DNA from 3 places in the Lysinibacillus sp. EB106-09-02-XG168 genome. Region 1 is predicted to be linked to each of the others. Evidence: a T-box and tRNA genes for the amino acid it is inferred to sense, from the RefSeq annotation. Region 1 holds a T-box; the other regions hold tRNA genes.
What was found. A T-box is a leader RNA that pairs with one kind of tRNA and senses whether it is charged. The one in region 1 lies ahead of serS (serine--tRNA ligase), so its partner is inferred to be a tRNA-Ser.
Positions count from the first base shown of each region.

Region 2: it has a tRNA-Ser gene. The T-box ahead of serS (serine--tRNA ligase) is inferred to sense a tRNA for this amino acid. The anticodon was not compared.
Region 3: it has a tRNA-Ser gene. The T-box ahead of serS (serine--tRNA ligase) is inferred to sense a tRNA for this amino acid. The anticodon was not compared.

Region 1 is NZ_JBYTDN010000003.1:22,401-24,625, forward strand. It holds gene pdxS (pyridoxal 5'-phosphate synthase lyase subunit PdxS) at 1-60, shown strand, start outside; gene pdxT (pyridoxal 5'-phosphate synthase glutaminase subunit PdxT) at 62-625, shown strand; T-box leader at 675-898, shown strand; gene serS (serine--tRNA ligase) at 969-2,225, shown strand, end outside.
Region 2 is NZ_JBYTDN010000003.1:226,941-229,165, reverse strand. It holds gene AC3WSO_RS02290 (nitric oxide synthase oxygenase) at 1-305, opposite strand, end outside; tRNA gene AC3WSO_RS02285 (tRNA-Glu) at 713-784, opposite strand; tRNA gene AC3WSO_RS02280 (tRNA-Asn) at 786-862, opposite strand; tRNA gene AC3WSO_RS02275 (tRNA-Ile) at 867-943, opposite strand; tRNA gene AC3WSO_RS02270 (tRNA-Gly) at 951-1,024, opposite strand; tRNA gene AC3WSO_RS02265 (tRNA-Phe) at 1,028-1,103, opposite strand; tRNA gene AC3WSO_RS02260 (tRNA-Ser) at 1,113-1,205, opposite strand; tRNA gene AC3WSO_RS02255 (tRNA-Ala) at 1,218-1,293, opposite strand; tRNA gene AC3WSO_RS02250 (tRNA-Pro) at 1,307-1,383, opposite strand; tRNA gene AC3WSO_RS02245 (tRNA-Arg) at 1,402-1,478, opposite strand; tRNA gene AC3WSO_RS02240 (tRNA-Lys) at 1,494-1,566, opposite strand; tRNA gene AC3WSO_RS02235 (tRNA-Gln) at 1,582-1,656, opposite strand; tRNA gene AC3WSO_RS02230 (tRNA-His) at 1,667-1,742, opposite strand; tRNA gene AC3WSO_RS02225 (tRNA-Trp) at 1,790-1,863, opposite strand; tRNA gene AC3WSO_RS02220 (tRNA-Tyr) at 1,869-1,952, opposite strand; tRNA gene AC3WSO_RS02215 (tRNA-Thr) at 1,962-2,034, opposite strand; tRNA gene AC3WSO_RS02210 (tRNA-Asp) at 2,044-2,119, opposite strand; tRNA gene AC3WSO_RS02205 (tRNA-Met) at 2,124-2,198, opposite strand; tRNA gene AC3WSO_RS02200 (tRNA-Val) at 2,223-2,225, opposite strand, start outside.
Region 3 is NZ_JBYTDN010000003.1:3,833,167-3,835,391, reverse strand. It holds rRNA gene rrf (5S ribosomal RNA) at 1-70, shown strand, start outside; tRNA gene AC3WSO_RS19540 (tRNA-Val) at 81-156, shown strand; tRNA gene AC3WSO_RS19535 (tRNA-Thr) at 160-235, shown strand; tRNA gene AC3WSO_RS19530 (tRNA-Lys) at 242-317, shown strand; tRNA gene AC3WSO_RS19525 (tRNA-Leu) at 339-423, shown strand; tRNA gene AC3WSO_RS19520 (tRNA-Gly) at 470-544, shown strand; tRNA gene AC3WSO_RS19515 (tRNA-Leu) at 550-638, shown strand; tRNA gene AC3WSO_RS19510 (tRNA-Arg) at 652-728, shown strand; tRNA gene AC3WSO_RS19505 (tRNA-Pro) at 742-818, shown strand; tRNA gene AC3WSO_RS19500 (tRNA-Ala) at 825-900, shown strand; tRNA gene AC3WSO_RS19495 (tRNA-Met) at 927-1,000, shown strand; tRNA gene AC3WSO_RS19490 (tRNA-Ile) at 1,007-1,083, shown strand; tRNA gene AC3WSO_RS19485 (tRNA-Ser) at 1,099-1,191, shown strand; tRNA gene AC3WSO_RS19480 (tRNA-Met) at 1,242-1,316, shown strand; tRNA gene AC3WSO_RS19475 (tRNA-Asp) at 1,320-1,395, shown strand; tRNA gene AC3WSO_RS19470 (tRNA-Phe) at 1,411-1,486, shown strand; tRNA gene AC3WSO_RS19465 (tRNA-Gly) at 1,490-1,563, shown strand; tRNA gene AC3WSO_RS19460 (tRNA-Ile) at 1,570-1,646, shown strand; tRNA gene AC3WSO_RS19455 (tRNA-Asn) at 1,651-1,727, shown strand; tRNA gene AC3WSO_RS19450 (tRNA-Ser) at 1,737-1,827, shown strand; tRNA gene AC3WSO_RS19445 (tRNA-Glu) at 1,830-1,901, shown strand; gene nadA (quinolinate synthase NadA) at 2,093-2,225, opposite strand, start outside.

The sequences.
Region 1 (2,225 bases):
AAAGGCATTGATATTGCACAGCTTAGTCAAAATGAGCGTATGCAAGAGCGAGGCTGGTAAAATGAAGCGAATCGGTGTTTTAGCATTACAGGGCGCGGTGCGAGAGCATGTGCAAACGTTAGAGTCTCTCGGGTGCGAAGCGGTCTTAGTAAAACAAAGAAGTGATTTAGAGAAGCTTGATGGACTTGTCTTGCCTGGTGGAGAAAGCACAACGATGCGCAAATTGCTGAATCGATACGAGCTATTAGAGCCAATTCGCACACTTGCAAAGCAAGGTTTACCGATGTTTGGAACATGTGCAGGATTGATTTTATTAGCAAAGGACTTAGTGGATTATGAATCACATTTAGCAGTAATGGACGTGGTAGTTGCACGGAATTCTTATGGACGTCAAGTAGATAGCTTTGAAGTGAAGCTCGACATACCTGAAATAGGTCCTGCTATTCCGGCTGTCTTTATACGCGCGCCACATATTGTTTCTGTAGGTGAAGGTGTTGAAGTATTAGCGGAGCATGACGGGAAAATCGTGTTAGCAAAAGACGGTCATTTATTAGGTTGTTCCTTCCATCCTGAATTAACGGAAGATACACGTATTCTTGAATATTTTGTATCTTTTATGGTATGACTTGCAAAATCTCATTTCATATAGTACAGTATGGATAAAATTTAAATAACTTAACACGATGATGGGAAGTAGTAACAAGCACGTTTTTTTTAGAGAGTCAGCGGGTGGTGGAAGCTGATAAAAGCACTTGTGAATCCGTCCTGGAGTTGCGCAGTCGAAGTGAATGAAGTAGGCTGTCGCCGGCTGAAATGCCGTTATGAAATAAGTGGATTAGACAAAGTACAAAGTGTTTAGTCAATTAGGGTGGCAACGCGGGTAGCTCTCGTCCCTTTTGGGGATGAGGGCTTTTTTGTGTTCCCACTAACTATTTTCCCATCATTAATAATCTACTGGAGGTATGACGATGTTAGATATTAAACGCGTGCGCGACAATTTCGCGGAAATTAAAGAAATGCTATTAACACGTAATGAGGATTTAGGAAACTTAGACGATTTTGAACAATTAGATGCAAAGCGTCGTGAATTAATTGCAAAAACAGAAGAGCTTAAAGCTGAGCGCAATAAAGTATCTGAGCAAATTTCTATTATGAAGCGTAATAAGGAAAATGCTGATGAAGTTATTGCACGTATGCGTCAGGTTGGCGATGAAATTAAAGAGCTAGATGTCCAATTAAATGATGTAGAAGATCGCTTTAAAGATATGATGATGCGTTTACCAAACGTTCCACATGAATCTGTACCAGTTGGCACAACAGAGGATGATAATGTTGAGGAATATACTTGGGGTGAGGTACCAACATTTGATTTTGACATTAAAGCACACTGGGATATCGCTACGGACTTACAAATTGTAGACTTTGAACGTGGTGCAAAAGTGACGGGTAGTCGTTTCTTATTCTATCGTGGCCTTGGTGCTCGTTTAGAACGTGCATTAATGACGTTTATGATGGACTTACATGCAGAAGAGCATGGCTATGAAGAAATGCTACCACCTGTAATTGTTAATCGCGATAGCTTAACAGGTACAGGACAACTACCTAAATTTGAAGAAGATGTCTTTAAATTAGTTGACACAGATTATTTCATGATTCCAACAGCAGAAGTACCTGTGACAAACTTCTACCGTGATGAAATTTTACCGGCTGAAGCTTTACCACAAGGCTTTGCAGCATATAGTGCTTGCTTCCGTTCAGAGGCAGGATCTGCGGGCCGTGATACACGTGGTTTAATTCGTCAACATCAATTCAACAAAGTAGAGTTAGTACGCTTTGTTAAACCAGAGGAATCTTATGAACAATTAGAACTATTAACAGGTCATGCTGAAAAGGTACTGCAATTATTAGGGTTACCATACCGCAAACTAAAAATGTGTACAGCTGATTTAGGCTTTACTGCAGCGAAAAAGTACGATTTAGAAGTTTGGATTCCAGCGCAAAATATGTACCGTGAAATTTCTTCATGCTCTAACTTTGAAGATTTCCAAGCACGTCGAGCAAATATTCGCTTCCGTCGTGAGCCAAATGCAAAACCAGAGTATGTACACACATTAAACGGCTCAGGTCTTGCAATCGGCCGTACAGTAGCAGCAATCTTAGAAAACTATCAACAAGCTGATGGAAGCGTAGTGATTCCTGAAGTATTAAGACCATATATGGGCGGA
Region 2 (2,225 bases), 200 kb from region 1:
ATTGTCGGACGAATTTTCCCATCGTTTGTTGCGTATTGAATATGTTTAAGCAAAGCGTTGAAGATATCCTCTTCATGTGAAAGATCACGGGCATCTTTAACATGCAGCGATTGCCAAAACAATCGACCAATACATTTATTACTATTACGCCACGCGACTTGTGCACCAAAGATTAGTTCTTCCGTTGTCGGTGTATATTCTCCAGTTGTTTTAATATACTGTAATCTATTTTCTAGCCATGTTTTTGACTCGTTTTGCTCTACTTGATAAAGTTCTAAAAATCGTTGTACTTCATGTAAATTCATATCGAACTCCTCCATCTACCCTCATATTAGAGGAATGGAACTATTATCACCACGAAAAAATCTGCAAAAAAACATACATATTTTATATATGAAATACTTTGTTCAATATTTCTTATCATTTTGAGGGATTAGGGAAAAGATAGACACCTTCGCTTCAAGTGCTATTATGAGAATTTCGGGGGATTATAGAGGACAAAGCCTTTTTGTATGTAAAAATTGGTTATACAAGAGATATCTTCAGTTGCAAGTTCGATTTTATTTATCATGATTAAGCCCTTCGCAATACTTAGGAATAGACGTTATTACACGACCATTAGAAATAAAACTTCCTTAACACAAAGGGTGATCCTTTTTAGCTTTTAATTGGCATAAAAAAAGCATGTTACACAAATGTGCAACATGCTTGATGACCCCTACGGGATTCGAACCCGTGTTACCGCCGTGAAAGGGCGGTGTCTTAACCACTTGACCAAGGGGCCGTGGCTCCGAAGGCAGGACTCGAACCTGCGACAACCTGATTAACAGTCAGGTGCTACTACCAACTGAGCTACTTCGGAATAATGGTGGGCCTAAATGGACTCGAACCATCGACCTCACGCTTATCAGGCGTGCGCTCTAACCAGCTGAGCTATAGGCCCATTATTTTGGAGCGGGTGATGAGAATCGAACTCACGACATCAGCTTGGAAGGCTGAGGTTTTACCATTAAACTACACCCGCAAATGGTGGGTCAGGACGGAATCGAACCGCCGACACTTAGAGCTTCAATCTAATGCTCTACCAACTGAGCTACTGACCCGAAAAAATATGGAGGAGGTAGAGGGATTCGAACCCCCGCGCGGTGTTACCCGCCTGTCGGTTTTCAAGACCGATCCCTTCAGCCAGACTTGGGTATACCTCCGTAATATATAAATGGTGGAGCCTAGCGGGATCGAACCGCTGACCTCCTGCGTGCAAGGCAGGCGCTCTCCCAGCTGAGCTAAGGCCCCTTGTTAGGAAAGATGGTCGGAATGACAGGATTCGAACCTACGACCCCTTGGTCCCAAACCAAGTGCTCTACCAAGCTGAGCTACATTCCGATACTATTAGGCTTTATTTGGCGCGCCCGACAGGAGTCGAACCCATAACCTTCTGATCCGTAGTCAGACGCTCTATCCAATTGAGCTACGGGCGCATTTATAAAAACTGATGAGCCATGAAGGACTCGAACCTTCGACCCTCTGATTAAAAGTCAGATGCTCTACCAACTGAGCTAATGGCTCCTATTAAAAAATGAATGGCTGGGGTACTAGGATTCGAACCTAGGCATGACGGAATCAAAATCCGTTGCCTTACCGCTTGGCTATACCCCAATTATTAAAATGGGGCGACTGATGGGAATCGAACCCACGAATGCCGGAACCACAATCCGGTGCGTTAACCACTTCGCCACAATCGCCACTATATATAATCACAGTAGTGTTTGATAACGAGTACCTAGAAACCTGGCAGGGGCAGTAGGAATCGAACCCACACCAAAGGTTTTGGAGACCTCTATTCTACCGTTGAACTATGCCCCTAAAAATGGTGGAGGGGGACGGATTCGAACCGCCGAACCCTAAGGAGCGGATTTACAGTCCGCCGCGTTTAGCCTCTTCGCTACCCCTCCAAGGGATGATGCCGGCGATAGGAGTCGAACCCACGACCTACTGATTACAAGTCAGTTGCTCTACCAACTGAGCTACACCGGCAAAAAAAAATGGCGGTCCCGACCGGGATCGAACCGGCGATCTCCTGCGTGACAGGCAGGCATGTTAACCGCTACACCACGGGACCATTTTGGTTGCGGGGGCCGGATTTGAACCAACGACCTTCGGGTTATGAGCCCGACGAGCTACCACTGCTCCACCCCGCGATAATAGAGTGCTTGATAAAAAAATGG
Region 3 (2,225 bases), 3.8 Mb from region 1:
CGGAAGTTAAGCTCTTTAGCGCCGATGGTAGTTGGGGGCTTCCCCCTGTGAGAGTAGGACGTCGCTAGGCATAATACCCAGGAGGATTAGCTCAGCTGGGAGAGCACCTGCCTTACAAGCAGGGGGTCGGCGGTTCGAGCCCGTCATCCTCCACCATTTGCCGGTGTAGCTCAGTTGGTAGAGCAACTGACTTGTAATCAGTAGGTCGTGGGTTCGACTCCTATCGCCGGCACCATAGTTTGAGCCATTAGCTCAGTTGGTAGAGCATCTGACTTTTAATCAGAGGGTCGAAGGTTCGAGTCCTTCATGGCTCACCATTTAAATTGCCAACAAAATATGCGGGTGTGGCGGAATTGGCAGACGCACTAGACTTAGGATCTAGCGCCGCAAGGCGTGGGGGTTCGACTCCCTTCACCCGCACCATATTTTAAATTTAATAATTGCCAGGATAAATAAATCTTATGCACATGCGGAAGTAGTTCAGTGGTAGAACACCACCTTGCCAAGGTGGGGGTCGCGAGTTCGAACCTCGTCTTCCGCTCCAAATGTGCCGGGGTGGCGGAACTGGCAGACGCACAGGACTTAAAATCCTGCGGTAGGTGACTACCGTGCCGGTTCGATTCCGGCCCTCGGCACCATTTTTTATAATTAGCGCCCGTAGCTCAATTGGATAGAGCGTCTGACTACGGATCAGAAGGTTATGGGTTCGACTCCTGTCGGGCGCGCCAAATTAATATTTATCGGAATGTAGCTCAGCTTGGTAGAGCACTTGGTTTGGGACCAAGGGGTCGTAGGTTCGAATCCTGTCATTCCGACCATTTTATGGGGCCTTAGCTCAGCTGGGAGAGCGCCTGCCTTGCACGCAGGAGGTCAGCGGTTCGATCCCGCTAGGCTCCACCATAAAAGATAACCAGTATAAAGATCCTGGCGGCGTAGCTCAGCTGGCTAGAGCGTACGGTTCATACCCGTAAGGTCGGGGGTTCGATCCCCTCTGCCGCCATCTTAAGGACCTTTAGCTCAGTTGGTTAGAGCAGACGGCTCATAACCGTCCGGTCGCAGGTTCGAGTCCTGCAAGGTCCACCATTTATATATTGTTACGGAGGTATACCCAAGTCTGGCTGAAGGGATCGGTCTTGAAAACCGACAGGCGGGTAACACCGCGCGGGGGTTCGAATCCCTCTACCTCCTCCAGTTTATTTTATAAATGGCGCTTAAAAAACTCGAAAAGAATATTTTATTAACGCGGGGTGGAGCAGTGGTAGCTCGTCGGGCTCATAACCCGAAGGTCGTTGGTTCAAATCCGGCCCCCGCAACCAAATGGTCCCGTGGTGTAGCGGTTAACATGCCTGCCTGTCACGCAGGAGATCGCCGGTTCGATCCCGGTCGGGACCGCCATTTTTTTAAAAATATGGGTCAGTAGCTCAGTTGGTAGAGCATTAGATTGAAGCTCTAAGTGTCGGCGGTTCGATTCCGTCCTGACCCACCATATGCGGGTGTAGTTTAATGGTAAAACCTCAGCCTTCCAAGCTGATGTCGTGAGTTCGATTCTCATCACCCGCTCCAATCTAAGGGCCTATAGCTCAGCTGGTTAGAGCGCACGCCTGATAAGCGTGAGGTCGATGGTTCGAGTCCATTTAGGCCCACCATTATTCCGAAGTAGCTCAGTTGGTAGTAGCACCTGACTGTTAATCAGGTTGTCGCAGGTTCGAGTCCTGCCTTCGGAGCCATTTTTTTGTGGGGAAGTACTCAAGAGGCTGAAGAGGCGCCCCTGCTAAGGGTGTAGGTCGGGTAACCGGCGCGAGGGTTCAAATCCCTCCTTCTCCGCCATTGGCCCGTTGGTCAAGTGGTTAAGACACCGCCCTTTCACGGCGGTAACACGGGTTCGAATCCCGTACGGGTCATACTGAAATGCAGTAGATGTAACTTACATCTACTGCATTTTTTTGTATAAATATAGTTTTTAAGATTCTACTAATTGTCTTACACGATTATGATTAGTTGAAATGTATTTGAACATTACTACATATTCTCATTAGAAAACTTAAGTAACTATAAGAAAACGTCTACTCGTTTTAGGTAGACGTTTTGCTCTTTACGCTCTTAATAGCATCCGTTCAAGTGAACTACGTGCTTCTTCAGCAGTGTGAACATCTACTTGAATACGATTATGTGGTTGCCCCTTTTGTATACTTTCTAAAGACCAAAGTAGATGGGGAAGGTCAATA